One region of the Vibrio sp. Of14-4 genome, then DNA from elsewhere that is predicted to be linked to it. Evidence: riboswitches for the same ligand, from Rfam matches in the RefSeq annotation. Region 1 holds a riboswitch; the other holds the start of a gene.
The links. Region 1 has a riboswitch for cyclic di-GMP ahead of MHN79_RS00520 (TfoX/Sxy family DNA transformation protein). Riboswitches for the same ligand answer to the same signal wherever they lie in the genome.

Region 1 (8,173 bases):
GATGGCTTCGCGCCAATCTTTGTTAAGCAGCTCAGCAATTTGAATTTTGACTGCCTGCTGCTGCTCATCCATCACTCGTTGGTTGAGATCAATTTGATCAAAAATTTCACCGACAGAGTATTTTAAGACACCAAAGACATTCTTCTTCCAATGAGCGGGCGTTCCACCTTTCTGTGCTGCTTCAATCGCTTTTGACATTTCATCAGCAACCATGGATAGCTGGATTGAAAGACGCAACTTAGAAAACTCTCGATGACGAAGATAGTAGTCAGTCACTCCAACCGCCAATGGTGAGAGTCGATAAATACTGGCACCATCGTTAATTTCACTAGTAAAACGACTTATTAACCTCTGCTTTACCATGTCATTAATCGCATTGTTGGCTCTAAATGCGGTCGCTTCACCTGTGGATTCAAACAAACGAGTGACAATGGCAAAAGCATCATGCAATTCGCCTTCACCCAACTCTTCGTCAAATTTTTCATTACTCAACACAGCGATTGCAATCAGGAAAGCCAAACGCTCGGTCGTCAAGTTTAATGAAAAGTCGTGCTGCTTTACCCACCCGACAAGTTCATCAATTGGCTGTTCAGCAGCAGTATTGGCAAGTATCTCACCCATTATCATTCCTGTTCTTTTTTGCCCATACGTGTATGTAGCGACCCATTGATAGATAAGGTTCCTGACGACATAACTTTCTTTCAAGCGCCACTACGTCTTGTGGTTGGAAATCACCCATGTATTCCCTGTTTCCAATATAATCACTAAAACATCGGATACCCGCTTTACCACAAATCTCAAAACCAGACGTCTCTATCCATTGATACACTTCCTCTGGTTTGAGTCCTCTCTGTGGCTGCAATTTAAACCTCTTTCGATGCGGCATACCGTCCAATATATGTGGGATATTGCCGCACACAACATTCTTATAAACCAACCCGTGATGGTTATAGAACATGATGGATGCAGCTCCACCAGGTTTTACTCTATTCAGCAAGTATTGCAGCGCTGATTTTGGATCGACCAACCATTCCATCACAGCATGGAACATCAATACATCAACAGATTCTTGGAGATGCTTTCCTATGCTCTGCACGGGTGAATGAACCAAACGATACTGCTTAAGCAATCCGTTTTTTTCAATCTCTTGACGAGCTAATTGCAACATTTCCGAAGATATATCACACAAAGTAATTCGATGTCCGAGTTTAGCTAGCTTTTGAGAAATTTGCGCTAATCCTCCACCAGCATCGAGCACAGAGAGACTTTTCCTGCTACCATTAATGGCGGAAAGTAATTGTTCAAGTTCTTCCCAAACAATCACTTGGCGTATTTCACCTTTATCGGACCCGTAGATATTTTTTGCAAACTTGTGCGCGATGTCGTCGAAATTGCGATCTTCAGTCACGGTAGGTTAAGTTATTATGTCGTGTCATTCTGCTATTTTGTCACATAGAAAGCAGATATAAAGAAAGATTCTCTTAAATTGAAACCAATTGGTGTTTTTTCGGACTATTTAAGTATGTTTGAGCTTAAAAAAGTGGTGTCATCACTGTTAATGCCTTTACCACTCATGCTGATGATCGGGATTGTCGGCCTGACACTCATTATGTTTACTCGAAAGCAAAAAACTGGGTGTTTTGTCGTTCTCTTTTCCTTTGTCGGTATTTTTCTGATCTCTTTTCAGCCTATTGCATCAAGGCTTCTTCTCCCCCTAGAACGTCAATATACCGCATTCTTTCCAGTAGATGACACCATAGATTACGTTATGGTTCTTGGTAGTGGGCATGTGGTAGACGATAAGATTCCCCCGACTTCCGAACTCAGCCGAACCGGCCTAATGCGACTTTCCGAAGGGATAAGAGTGATGAGAATGTATCCCGGTTCAAAATTGATTTTATCTGGGTATGCTGGGGGATCTGATGTCAGCAACGCTAGGATGATGGCAAAAGTAGCGCTAGCCTTAGGCGTTGCCAAATCCGATATTATTTTGTTGGAAACAGCGAGAGATACGTGGGAAGAGGCTCGGCAAGCCGCAGCATTTGTAAAACGGAAAAAGCTCGTTATTGTGACATCAGCGAGTCATATGAGAAGAGCGCTAAATGAGTTTTACTCTGCAGGATTAAAGCCCTATCCAGCACCAACTAACTATCTCGCTCAACGCAATGTAGAACAAGCCTGGGCCAAATATTCGCCCAAAGCAGTTTACCTCGAACAAACTGAAATTTACTGGCATGAAACGCTCGGATTGATATGGCAAACTCTGCGCGACTGGGCTTCAAACAATGACCACAAGGCAGGAATAGCCTCTGATAACCCTGTATCTGATGGCGACGCCTAACATTCTTTGTATACCGAGCATATCTCGGTATACTCTTTATTTTAGTCTCCCGCGAACATATAGCCTTCGCCATGCACTGTAACAAATAGCTGAGGGTTTTTGGGATCACATTCCATTTTGGCTCTCATCCGTCTAATGAGAACATCTATCGTGCGGTCATTAGGTGCTGCAACCCTGTGGCTGATCATATTAAGAATTTTCTCACGACTTAGTACCTGATTGGGATAAGAAGATAGCGCCACCAACAACTCATACTCTGCCTTAGTCAGTTTCACAGGCTTACCTTCTTTTGTTAAAGAGCGCCTTGGTATATCGAATGTCCAGTGCGCAAAACGAACTAACTTATTAGCACTTGCAGCCGGTTTAGCTTGGCGAGCAGAGCCTATGCGCCAGAGTAAATTTTTGACTCGAACCACTAACTCTCTCAATTCAAAGGGTTTGGTCACATAGTCATCAGCTCCCATTTCCAGGCCAACGATCTTATCTATGTTTTCAGTACGCCCAGTCACTAAGATGATCCCTATATCTGACTGGCTTCTAAGTTCACGAGTCAGCAAAAGTCCATCTTCACCTGGCAGATTAATATCCAGTAGCACTAAGTCAATACTGCTGCTTTTTATTAATTCGCGCATCTCTTCACCATTTTCAGCTTCAAATACTCGATAACCTTCATGCTGAAAATAGCCAACTAATTTACTACGAGTCACTGCGTCATCTTCGACAATTAATACGTGATAACCCATTTACACCACTGCATACACCTAACCTATTGACTCGTATTCTATTCATAAGCTGTCATAATTCTAGTATTTGTGTCGGTTATAAGTGCATACGCACTCTTTTTTTGATTTGAAACAACCTAAACGACACCGAACTGATATTTTATGGATAACACAAGTTTTATCCCAGATAGCTTACATAACTGTGGAGAGTATTATCTAATGGACGACATCAAATCCTTAAATGAGAAGCGCGCCGAAATCTATTGGTGGTTATCAAGTTTATTCGCCAGAGAACTTTCTGCTGAGGTACTTGAAGAGTACCATTCCCCCCAAGTTCGCGCCTTCCTAACAGCGCTTGGGCAGAATGAGCATTTAAGGCCATATATAAACAAACTAATAGATGCGCTTAATCGTGTGCTCAGCAGGAACAATGCCCAACTCGAACTAGCGGCTGACTTTTGTAATCTGTTTCTTAAATCCGATAAAGATTCTGCCCTACCCTACGCATCTATCTATATTGGCGATTCAGGACTGCTCAATGATATACCTGCCACAGAAATGGAAAACTTAATGTACCAGTATCAAATAGAGGTGAATAAAAGCCTTAATGAGCCGGCTGATCACATTGCTGTAGAATTAGACTTTCTCGGCCACCTAATCATTTGCTCCAACAAGCTAATGCAACCGAAGGAGATGGAAACTTCGATGCAGGAACAAGCACAATTTATTGAAGCCCGTCTTCTCTCTTGGATCCCCTCGTTTGTAGATAAGTGTCAGAAACTGGATAATTTCGGCTTTTATGCATCAGTGACAGAAGTCACTCTTGCGTTTATCAAACAGGATTACTCATTTCTAAAAGGTGAGTAATTAGACACAAATATGTGATGGAAAGCCTACTAGAATTTAGGTTTTTGTTTGCCCTTAAAGCCTTTGCGATATAAAATCGAGAACGAAAACGATAAAAACTGACAGAACTAGAGATAAACCGCTAAATAGGGCGGTTTTTGTGTTTCTGATACTTACTGCCCACTTACACAAATTTTTGATGCAAGTTCACGGCAGTCATCGACAGGACAGAACCTTATGGCCACTATCAAAGACGTAGCACGCTTAGCCGGCGTGTCGACAACAACTGTTTCTCATGTAATAAATAAAACTCGCTTTGTTGCAGAAGCAACTCAAGAAAAAGTGATGGAGGCAGTGACTGAATTAAACTATGCTCCAAGCGCTGTAGCGAGAAGCCTAAAGTGTAACAGTACCCGTACTATTGGCATGCTTGTCACTCAATCTACTAATCTTTTCTTTTCTGAAGTCATCGATGGTGTAGAGAGCTATTGTTACCGCCAAGGCTATACTCTCATACTGTGTAACACTGGTGGAATATATGAGAAGCAACGTGATTATATACGTATGCTCGCCGAAAAACGTGTTGATGGTATTCTAGTAATGTGTTCCGACCTAACCGAAGAACTCAGTGAAATGCTTGACCGCCAAAAGGATATCCCTAAAGTCATCATGGACTGGGGTCCAGAAAGCTCTCAAGCCGATAAAATAATCGATAACTCCGAAGAAGGCGGCTATCTAGCAACAAAATTCCTAATTGAACACGGTCATAAAGATATCGCATGTCTTAGTGGGCACTTTGAGAAAGCAGCGTGCCAAGAACGTATACAAGGGTTTCGCCGAGCAATGAGTGAAGCTAACTTAAAAATTAACGAGGACTGGATTCTCGAAGGCAACTTCGAATGCGATACTGCCGTGCTCGCCGCAGATAAAATTGTCGCAATGGATAACAAACCAACGGCTGTCTTTTGTTTCAATGATACTATGGCTCTTGGTCTAATGAGCAGACTGCAGCAAAAAGGAATTAAAATACCTGAACAGATTTCAGTTATCGGCTATGACAATATAGAGCTCGCTGAATACTTCTCTCCACCACTTACTACTGTGCACCAACCTAAACGTCGCGTAGGCAAAAATGCGTTTGAAATTCTTTTGGAACGTATCAAAGATAAAGAGCATGAAAAGCGTGTTTTCGAAATGCATCCAGAGATTGTGATTCGTGATACGGTTTACAATCTAAGTGAATGAATACGAACCGGCTGATAAGTTAAACTATTAGCCGACTCTATCATTTTGACACAAAATATTTGGATCGATATCACACTTATTCAATCACGTTGTGATACTTACCTCAAATCTTATTTATTCTTAAATTGTTCGACTAATGCCACGAACAGGGCAAACCAACTCGAAAGAGTGGGACGCAAAGCTTCCGGCCTGACTCAGGGAACTGAAAGGTAGCGGAGTTGCCGATGGGCAAAAATGCAAACTATCATACCGTTTAAAACAATACATGGACTAGTGATTTGATGTTTCGGTAGCCACATGTGTCTGTTCTAAAAAATGTATGACTTCTTTATCAACATTTTACCTGCATTATTTTGCTAATCTCTCGGACCTGGCTTTGGTGGCGTATAATAAAATATACACCGAGATAAAACAGCATGGATAAACCAATACTTAAAGAATCGATGCGACTTTTTGATCAGCTTGGTCAGATAAAATCGCGCTCAATGTTCGGCGGATTCGGCATCTTCGCAGACGACATAATGTTCGCATTAGTCGTTAACGATAAGCTACACATCCGCGCCGATGACAAACTAGCCAATCAATTTAAAACTGAGGGCTTAACACCATACGTATATAAAAAACGTGGGTTCCCCGTTGTTACAAAATACTTTGCGTTAACTGATGACATTGCAACTTGTGAGGAGCGAGCGCTTTCTTTAGCCTATCGCTCTCTAGAAGTGGCCAAGAAAGAAAAGACGACACAAGCTAAAGCTAGGCCGACTCGACTTAAAGACTTACCTAACCTTCGACTGGCAACAGAACGTATGTTAAAGAAAGCCGGAATCGATAGCGTCGAAAATTTAGAACAAATAGGGTCAGTAAAGGCGTTTAAGGCGATTCAAGCAACGCACCCTGCAGAGGTGTCAATTGAGTTGCTCTGGGCTTTAGAAGGCGCTATAAAAGGCAAACATTGGTCAGTTATTCCTACTACTCGCAGAGCGGAGTTAGAAAGTCTTCTTAATAGCTAATCACAACATGCTTTGAAACTAAGTCAGCCAGCTAGGTTGGCTTTTTTATTTTCTGTTTGAAATTTTACTTCTTTTCAACTGTTCTTATTTTCATATCCCTTTACTCATATTTAGGAAGCCTCTATGAATAAAAAACTCGTGTTAGGAGTTCTGCTCGTCGGACTGATTGTGTTTCTTGGCATTAACTTTGGTCAATATCTCACTTTAGAAAATGCTAAAGCTCAACAAGCCTCGCTATCTGAGTTTATAAATAACAACTTTGCACTAGCCGCTATAAGTTATTTTCTTGCCTATGTCGCCATTACTGCTTTCTCCATTCCAGGCGCTGCCGTTGTGACGCTTCTAGGTGCGGCTTTATTCGGCTTTTGGGCCAGTCTTTTACTTGTCTCATTTGCAAGCACCATAGGTGCGACTCTCGCCTTTCTCAGCAGTCGTTTTTTACTTCGAGATTGGGTGCAAACCAAATTTGGCGACAAATTAAAAGCAATCAATGACGGAGTGGCTAGAGATGGGGCATTCTATTTATTTTCGCTTCGCCTAATACCTGTATTTCCTTTCTTCCTAATAAACCTTCTAATGGGGCTAACACCAATATCTACTGCTCGTTTTTACCTGGTAAGCCAATTGGGAATGCTGCCGGGTACCGCGGTTTATCTCAATGCAGGCACACAATTGGCACAAATAGAAAGCCTATCGGGTATCGTATCTGCTCCGGTATTACTATCATTTGCTCTACTTGGGCTATTCCCAGTAGTCACTAAATGGGTGATGGGAAAATTCAAAGGAGCGACACAAACTCAAAATGAGAGTTAGTTTTGAAAATTTTCTCAACCGCTAATGTAATAGAAGTTCATATAGTCTGTGAACTTCTAAAATCACAGCAAATACATTGCCAAGTCAGAGGAGATGGAATCGTAGGGCTACAAGGAGAACTTCCTTTCGATGATAGTACCTCCCCCTGTGTTTGGCTTTTGAATATCAGTCAACATAAGCAAGCGCTGTCAATCATCGAACAGTATCAACAAAAAACACCATCAGATTTAAAATGGCAGTGCACCCAATGTGGAGAGCTCAATGAACAGCAATTTGGGTTGTGTTGGAAATGTAGCGAGATCAATAGAGACGAATCTGACCTCTATGAATAAAGCGCACTGAAGGCGCTTCATTCGTTTTCGCTTCAATCTTTTAGGACGAACGTATCTTCTCTATTGCGAACTTCGCACTAACTGAACGATGATCACTGCCATATGAGGGTCCAACAATCGAGTTACCCTCAGGTACGATTATACTTCTCTTTAGTGTCTCATCTTTTTGCGTAAGAATAACAACGCCATCAAGGTACCCGGTTTGCATTTCTCCGTTTTTCTGTCTTTTGGAGCCTTGCTTGGCCTCAGCATTTAAGCTTGCTTCCCACTTATATGTATTCTCCTGTGGGGATATCATTGGCAAGGTGATTTCATATTGAGGAGGAACTCCCAGCTCAGATCTAAAACTTTCTTTATCTTGTAATGCTCTAACTATTCGCCCATCAACTTTTCTATTTCGAGTATTAAAATCACCAGCAATAATAATATGATCTATATCAGTATGTTTGTTATTAATTTTGCATAACAAATCATTTATTTCTTTTTTTCTTTCATCTTGATCTTTTGAGTCAAGATGAATATTTACCATGGCAACTTTCATGCTACCAATGCTTTGTATAGTGATAGTTCCACCTTTATTTGGATTATTAAGCACGTCCCTATAAGTTAACTTATCAATAATAATAGGTGCTGCTATCCCTTTTTTAACCAGTGTAATCTGAGCGGTTGATGCAGGATTGGTGAACAAGGAAAACAGCTCTTTAGGTTTGGTGACTGTCAGCATTTTTTGGGCACTATTATAGACAATCACATACTTAGAGCCATTAATAGTCTCTCTCATTACTCCTGATAGATTCTTCATTTCTTCTGTAGATATAAAAACAATATCTGATGTACTAGTAAGAATCGATTCACACATATCGC
Region 2 (8,173 bases), on a different contig from region 1:
AGTTAGCTTTATTCGTGTCGTGGTAGTTTTGGATTTTTTCCCATGACTCTTCATCGAGTTGGCGACCTAGGTCGGGCCGCTGCAAATACATGAATCGATTAGAAACCTTGCTGCTTACGACCATGGGTAAATCAGGTGTATGCTGCTTAATATTTTCTTGTTTGCTAAGTTGTTTAACCAAGTCTTCTATATTTAGTGCTCTATGTACGGCGTCTTTTGCTCGTGCGTGATCAAGTTGAAATGCAAGCATTTCGTGAGTTGGTATGCTAGTTCCTGCTCGGCCCAGTGCAATCCTAGCAGAAGTAAATTGGCGCAAAGATTGCCAAGGGTTGTCTGTGACTTGTGGTGAAATTTTACCTTTTGGGATAGGGTTATTAGCCATTGGTCTTATCCTTACTTAACGTAGGAATTGAGGCGGAAAAAGGCTTTGCTATACCTTGGGTTAAAACAAGGTTATCTATGTCATCAAAAATGTGCATCTTGATGAGCCACTGCTCGAATTCAGGGGAGGGCTTTAGGCCAAGAACTTTCCTCGCGTATAATGCATCATGAAAAGACGTTGTTTGGTAGTTAAGCATGATGTCGTCAGAGCCGGGTATTCCCATGATAAAAGAGCAACCCGCGACACCAAGCAATGTCAGAAGGTTATCCATATCGTTTTGATCAGCGTAGGCATGATTGGTATAGCAAACATCGCATCCCATCGGAAGGCCGAGCATCTTGGCACAAAAGTGATCCTCTAGACCAGCACGTATAATCTGTTTTCCATCGAATAAGTATTCGGGGCCAATAAAGCCGACAACGGTATTCACCAAAAGAGGATCAAAATGCCTTGCAACGGCGTATGCTCTCGCTTCACAAGTTTGCTGGTCCACACCAAAGTAGGCATTAGCGGATAAAGCTGTCCCTTGACCTGTTTCAAAATACATACAGTTACTGCCTACTGTGCCACGGTTTAGAGAAAGGGCAGCTTCATGGGCTTCCTTAAGGATGCCAAGGTTAATTCCAAATGCTTGATTGGTGCCTTCAGTTCCACCAACAGACTGGAATACAAGATCAACTGGTGCGCCTTTTTCTATTGCTTCTATAGTGTTTGTCACATGGGTAAGCACACATGATTGAGTCGGTATTTTATAGTATTGAATCACTTCATCTAGCATTCCAAGCAATTTGATGGTCTGTGGAACATTATCTGTTGCTGGATTGATGCCTATTACAGCGTCACCATTGCCATACATCAAGCCATCAAAAATAGTGGCAGCTATACCATTTAGAGAGTCTGTTGGATGGTTGGGCTGTAATCGAGTTGACAGTCTGCCGGGTAAACCTATAGTGTTGCGAAAGGCTGTTTTTACATGGCATTTTCGAGAAATAGCTATAAGATCTTGATTGCGCATTATTTTACTAACTGCAGCGACCATTTCTGGTGTTAACCCGAGACGGATTTTATAGAGTGTTTCACTATCGGCTTTTTCGCTTAGTAACCAGTTACGAAAATCTCCCACTGTCAAATGAGAGATGGGGTCAAAGGCTTCCATGTCATGAGTATCAATAATGAGGCGTGTTACCTCATCGTCTTCATAGGGGATGACAGTTTGCTGTAGAAATGCTTTGAGTGGTAATTCTGCTAGTGTCATTTGCGCAGCAACACGCTCTGTTTCTGAGTCAGCGCTCACACCCGCCAAAGCATCCCCTGACCGTTCTGGAGTCGCTTTAGCCATTAAATCGGCTAACGAACGGAATTGGTATGTCTGGTCTCCTTGCTGCCAGCGATACCTTGATGTCATGATTTTCTCCTGTTTGCTCTTCGCTCCAGCCTTCATTGCTTGGCGAGAGTAGTGTAATTAATTTATTAAACCTTCGAATATTTAATAACCTGTCAAAAAACGCTCAAAATAAATTCATTAATATCAGCAGGTTATGTATTTTCTTAGCTGGTCAGAATAGAAAAGTAGTGGCATAAAAAATGAGATAAGTCTCTTACTTTGCTAATTTCATTGGCATTACATTCTATTTGTCACGAGAAGTGTATGATTGGATTGCTTTAGTTGGGCTTGTTAGGGTTAACTTATGACCTCATTCCTATTTTATGGCCGATAGGCTGTCGACAATATTACTACACCACTTTCTGGGTGTTTAGATATCTATTCCAGTGAGAGAAACGAAAAGCACCTTTATCATAATTTATGTTTTTTCTTGAAAATAAGTCGCTATTTTGAAACAAAGCTTATTTTCTGGTGATGATTTTTTGGGGAGAAAGTTCCATAGTTTGATATGCGTAATGTATTTATGTGCGCATAGCAATACTACTTGGTATATGTTCCTGATATCATAAATAAAATGAACGGAATTATGTTTGCCCAAGTTTTAATCAGGTTGTCATATGAAAAGCAATAGTGAGCAATTGGCTATATTAAGAGATAATATTCAGTTTGGATTACATCAAGGGAAAGAAACGAAAGCATCATTAAGTAGAAAAACGGGTATTACTCGCTCTACAATATATAAAATCTTGGATGGTAAAGTTGAACGTGTGCAAGCAGCTACAGTAGAAAAAATTGCAGATTTTTTTGGAACTACTTGCTACATCATTCAGAATGAATCTCTTGAATCGCATTATATTGGCTCACCTCTAACGTCTATCGATGGAAATAAAAACCCTATCGCCGTTCCTATTTTGACAGAACATGAGTTTGTACTGAAAGGTGATCACTATATTAGTGAAATGGTGACGGATTATCCATTGACTTACCATTTCTCTCAAAGCAAGAATGTTGTAGCTATACAAATCAGCACCTCATTGTCTCAATATTATACGAGAGGAAACTTACTTATCGTTGATCGCTCAAATCGTCATGTTGAACAGTCGAATAAGCTGATTGTTCGTAATGGCTATTTATGTGCGTTAGCTTCTGATGAACCATTAGAGCGCAATGATTACTTTTTTGGCAGCATTCTTGAGGAGCGCTACTGTGTTTAACAATAAGTACAAGTTAATCGGTTTTAGTGAAACCCCTAGTATGACTGCAAGCATTATGATAAAAGGAACGGGTAAAGTTGTTGATATACCGCCCGCAGAACTTTTAAAAAGCGATGTTGCGGATGATCTTAATCGTAATGAATTAGTTGAGGTGTGTAAGAAAGCGTACTCAAAATCTAGTTTTGAAGGTGCCTACGAATTAGAAGATCGCCATGAAAATTATTGGATGAGTTATTCATTTTTAGTCCTTTGTCTCTGTTCGCTTTTTACTCTGTCAAACCTCACAGGTATTAAGCCGATAGAAATTTTCAATACGGGTCTAGTTGTACCGATAGCGATTTTTCTTTATCCGATATCATTCATTTTTGTTGATATTTTGAACGAGTTTTATGGCCTGAGATTAGCAAGAAGGGCGATTATTAAATCGACAACGGTCAATGCTGTCATACTGGCATTTATTTATTTATCGACGCTTGTTCCCAGCATCGAGCCCTGGAAAGTGATGGATGAGCAATACTTAACATTGGTTGCTAGTATGATGTCCGTATTTGTTGCTTCACTTAGCTCATACTTTATTTCTGAAAATGTTAACGCTTACATTTTGAACAAAATTAAGCGGATAACAAATTCTCGCTGGTTAGCCATTCGAGTTATTACCAGTACGAGCATCGCTTCAGTGGTAGATAGTGCTTTGTTTATTGGCATTGCCTTTTATAATGTGATACCTAATGATGTGTTATTGGTTATGTTCTATAGCCAAGTATCCATCAAGGTTCTTTATGCGTTAGTTAGTGTTGGGCCAATTTATTATGCCAGAAAGCTGTTTTCTCGGTTAATCAATGTCAAGGAGTCATAATCAATGGCAATCTATAATAAGAATCTGGGTAAAAAGACAGAGTATGTTTCTCAATATAAACCAGAACTGCTCGATCCAATTCCGAGAGCAAGAGGGCGGGCCGAGATCAAAGAGCGTATACAAGCTACTCATACTGGCTTCGATTTATGGACAGCTTTTGAGATCTCTTGGCTCAATAATAAAGGGAAACCAGTGGTTGCAATCGGCGAATTCGTGATTCCCCACACCTCGGATAACTTGATTGAGTCTAAGTCTTTTAAATTGTACCTAAACAGCTATAACCAAACCCGATTCGATTCCCAAGATCTTGTTATGCAGCAAATGAAACAAGACCTTAGTGAAGCCGCTGGAGCCGAAGTATTAGTATCATTTGTTGCTGTTGATGAACCTCAACAAACGTCAGTCGATAAAAACGTACATTGTATTGATGGTTTGGATATTACAGTAGACTCATTTGATTATAATGAGGACTCCTTGATAGGGTCCACAGAAGATCAATATGTTACAGAGTCTTTGTGCTCTCACCTTCTCAAGTCTAACTGCTTGGTCACTAACCAACCTGATTGGGGAAGTGTTTATATCCGTTATACAGGAGCCAAAATCGATCATGAAGCCTTGTTACGGTATCTAATATCATTCCGTGAACACAATGAATTTCATGAGCAATGTGTAGAGCGCATCTACTCCGATATTAAACGCTGCTGCAAGCCGGAAAAACTGACCGTTTTCGCAAGGTATACAAGGCGGGGCGGTCTTGATATCAATCCTTACCGAAGCGATTTTGAAAGTGAGATCTGTTCAGCAAGAAACCCAAGACAATAAACTGATTAATATAGTTTTATTTTCTTTACATGGAAGTCAATCCTATTGACTTCCACAACACTACGGAGTGAAGTATCGCTGTCACCGCATGCATTACTCTATCTAAAGTAACTCAGAAATAAAAGCGAAAGATCAGACTGGAGGACAGGCTTAAACCAGCTCTTTTTTCGTTTATGTCTGATGTTGCCTATACTTAACACAGGACAAACTGGGCAAACCTGTCGTGAGGCGGGGACGCAAAGTGACAGCACAGCTTAAGCTGTGGGCTGCATTGCATTAGCTTTAGGGGAACCTGACTATGCTTACACTACCCACTTCATTAACTAACCAATTCAAACAGTGCATCCTAACGACTCGTATCTTGAAGAAAGAGTCCGTGCCATTCCATCAATTAATTAATGGTCTAAACGGTTATTCAGGCCTTCTCGCGATGACTAACGAACATCTTTTATGTTGCTGTGACAAAGCGACACTGAATGAGTTCCGTGAAACGGGTGTTCTATTTAGCGGACATTTGTTCAAGCTCAATGAGCTTGACGCTCTTACTATTACCGAAGCTCCAGTGTTTGCTAATGCTACTAAAAGTATCAAATAGGGTATTTTATGAACGTCCTACCGCTTTTAAACTTTTAGCTTCTTTGAGCTGAATTAGGGTGGTAGATAAGGTGTGACGAAATAGAGTATATATTCTGAATATTTTGAGGTAAATTTTGAATACATCACATAACCATTTGATTTTTATGGATTAAAATCTGAAAATTGATGAAATTATGTGATGCTATTCGGCATGATTTGGACTAGTCCAACAGAGTGGCCGATACGTCAATAAAGAAGCAATAAGAAAAACTTCACATGTATTCATGTCACAAGACTGCATCAAACGTTTATATTGGAGGAGTCTAATTCAGCTAGGAAAAATAAATATGATAACAATAGAGCGCAATGAGTCCCTGTTTCAGAACATGGTAAGCCACACAGATAAAGATGACTCGACAGTCGGTGTGACTATATTCATGGGTGAGAAAATTTTAACCGGAGAACTCATATCTGAACGCCGATACTTTGAGCTAGTTAATGAACACCTACATGATAGTACAGAAAATCTTGCTTTTGATTGCCAACTGGCTTTGAATTCAAGTAATTCCGGTGACAGCCAGTACTTCCATCTAAAGAATGCAATTTACATTGATTCAAACGGGCGTTCTATGCCTGCGGAGGGATGCCTTCTTAGAGGAAGAGTGTCGGGTGTTCAGGCTGTATCTATTGGTTCTTGGTTGTTGCCCAAGGGACAATAGAAATATTGGTGTCATTGAGTCTAAGAGTTGTCTCATTACTAAATTCAAGCAGTCGTGATCTTTTTGGTGCTCAGAGCCAATAAAAACTATTATAAAAACCGACTATTGAATGTGATATTCTCAATCCCAAGAAACTACCTTAATTTAGGGCTTAAACCTGTGTGACTAATGGAAGTTCGATGGTTTGAGTAATAAATTGAAATAGGCAAGTAGCCTTCAAAAAGAAGGCTACTTAAGTGTATAGAAGCTGTCTATAGCAGATCAGGAATCACTTAGATTTTCTTTGTTGTTCCTTGCGCGCAATTTTCTCTTGTCTACGCTTCATTATGATTTGATCAGCATCCCCACCAACGTGCGATTCACCACGCGTATTGGCTAACTGAACTTGTTTTTCACGCTCACGGAATCGTGCTTTTTGTTCGTCTGTATGTTTATCGACACATTTAGGGCAGCTTACCCCTTTTTCATAGGATGGTGACTCCATATCATGCTGAGTTATGGGTAGACGACACGCATTGCACATTTCGTAACCGCTTTTTTCTAACTCATGATTGACAGCAACACGGCCATCAAAAACGTAGCAATCACCTTGCCACATACTTTCCTCAGCTGGGACCTCTTCTAAGTACTTTAGAATGCCCCCTTCGAGATGATAAACCTCTTCAAACCCTTGTTCTTTCATATAGGCCGTCGATTTTTCACAGCGAATGCCTCCTGTACAGAACATGGCGACCTTTTTGTGTTTTGATGGATCCATATTGGCTGCAACATAATCGGGGAATTCACGGAAAGTCTCGGTGTTAGGATTAACCGCATTTTCAAACGTACCAATTTCTATTTCGTAGTTATTACGAGTGTCGACAACAAAGACTTCTGGATCTGATATTAACTCATTCCATTCAGTGGGTTTGACATAAGTCCCGACTACATGGCGAGGATCTATACCTTCAACACCAAGGGTGACAATTTCTTTCTTCAACTTGACTTTGGTACGATGAAAAGGCTGATGCTGGTCGTAAGATTCTTTGTAGACGATATCAGCCAGACGTGAGTCTCGCTTAAACCAAGCCAAAAGCGCATCAATACCGTCTCGATCTGAAGCGACTGTGCCATTAATCCCCTCGTTGGCAAGTAATAAGGTGCCTCTGACCTGATGCTTTTCCATCAGCAGCTTTAGCGGTTGTTGGAGGTCTTTGTAATCTTCCAAGCGCACAAACTTATACAGTGCGCATACTACGTAGTTGGTCATGGTTTTCCCCATTTAGCGAGCTGGATCGTAAGTCCAGAGCCGTTGTTTAAATTCAATGAAGTATATCGAAGTGTTTGGTAAATAAATACGTATATTTATTAAGGGAAAAGAGGGCTTGGGATAGAAAGGCAACCTGCCATACATTCCATATGACAGGTTTACAAAAACTATGGTATCAGATTCAATACTTTATCAATGTCTTGAGCAGAGTGCCGTTCTGGAACTTGTTCCCAGCTTTCTCCCCAAGTACGGTTCACAATACGTCCTCGTTGAACTGCAGGACGACTCTCAATCTTTTCAGCCCAGCGCTTAAGGTATTTGTAGCTACCCACATCCAAGAATTTAGCAGCGTCGTATAGTTTGCCTAGTACAAGGTTCCCGTACCAAGGCCAAATTGCAATGTCGGCTATGCTGTAGCTATCGCCAGCAATAAAATCATGCTTTGCAAGCTGTTTATCCAATACGTCGAGTTGGCGTTTCGCTTCCATAGAAAAGCGATTGATGGGATATTCGAATTTTTCTGGTGCATAGGAGTAGAAGTGTCCAAAGCCCCCCCCAAGATAAGGCGCAGAGCCTTGAAGCCAAAACAGCCAGTTCATTACTTGAGTTTTTGCTTCGATTTGTTTGGGCAGAAAATGGTCAAACTTATCGGCGAGATAGAGAAGAATATTTCCAGATTCGAAAACATTGATCTGGCTTTCATTTGAGCCATCAATCAGTGCGGGGATTTTTGAGTTAGGGTTAATGTCAACAAAGCCTGAGCCAAACTGATCTCCCTCACCAATTCTTATTAAATGTGCATCATACTCAGCGTCTTTTATGCCAATTGCGAGCAATTCTTCTAGCATAATCGTTACTTTTTGACCGTTTGGTGTTCCCATCGAATACAATTGCAGTGGGTGCTTACCTTTAGGTAAGGTTTGTTGATGGCGGGAACCAGAATCAGGACGGTTTATACTTGACCATTGGCC

Region 2: another riboswitch for cyclic di-GMP. It lies ahead of MHN79_RS06720 (hypothetical protein); the one in region 1 lies ahead of MHN79_RS00520 (TfoX/Sxy family DNA transformation protein).

Annotation. Positions count from the first base shown of each region.
Region 1 is NZ_JAKRGI010000001.1:112,701-120,873, reverse strand. Features, by position in the region: gene mukF (chromosome partition protein MukF) at 1-621, opposite strand, end outside; gene cmoM (tRNA uridine 5-oxyacetic acid(34) methyltransferase CmoM) at 614-1,408, opposite strand; gene elyC (envelope biogenesis factor ElyC) at 1,523-2,341, shown strand; gene torR (two-component system response regulator TorR) at 2,383-3,084, opposite strand; gene torD (molecular chaperone TorD) at 3,283-3,930, shown strand; gene purR (HTH-type transcriptional repressor PurR) at 4,147-5,154, shown strand; cyclic di-GMP riboswitch class I at 5,294-5,380, shown strand; gene MHN79_RS00520 (TfoX/Sxy family DNA transformation protein) at 5,571-6,164, shown strand; gene MHN79_RS00515 (TVP38/TMEM64 family protein) at 6,288-6,977, shown strand; gene MHN79_RS00510 (DUF2007 domain-containing protein) at 6,980-7,309, shown strand; gene MHN79_RS00505 (hypothetical protein) at 7,350-8,173, opposite strand, start outside.
Region 2 is NZ_JAKRGI010000005.1:29,444-37,616, reverse strand. Features, by position in the region: gene eutC (ethanolamine ammonia-lyase subunit EutC) at 1-382, opposite strand, end outside; gene MHN79_RS06740 (ethanolamine ammonia-lyase subunit EutB) at 375-1,787, opposite strand; gene MHN79_RS06735 (helix-turn-helix domain-containing protein) at 2,384-2,980, shown strand; gene MHN79_RS06730 (queuosine precursor transporter) at 2,973-3,836, shown strand; gene queF (NADPH-dependent 7-cyano-7-deazaguanine reductase QueF) at 3,840-4,658, shown strand; cyclic di-GMP riboswitch class I at 4,860-4,937, shown strand; gene MHN79_RS06720 (hypothetical protein) at 4,957-5,253, shown strand; gene MHN79_RS06715 (hypothetical protein) at 5,582-5,953, shown strand; gene MHN79_RS06710 (rhodanese-related sulfurtransferase) at 6,222-7,202, opposite strand; gene yghU (glutathione-dependent disulfide-bond oxidoreductase) at 7,370-8,173, opposite strand, start outside.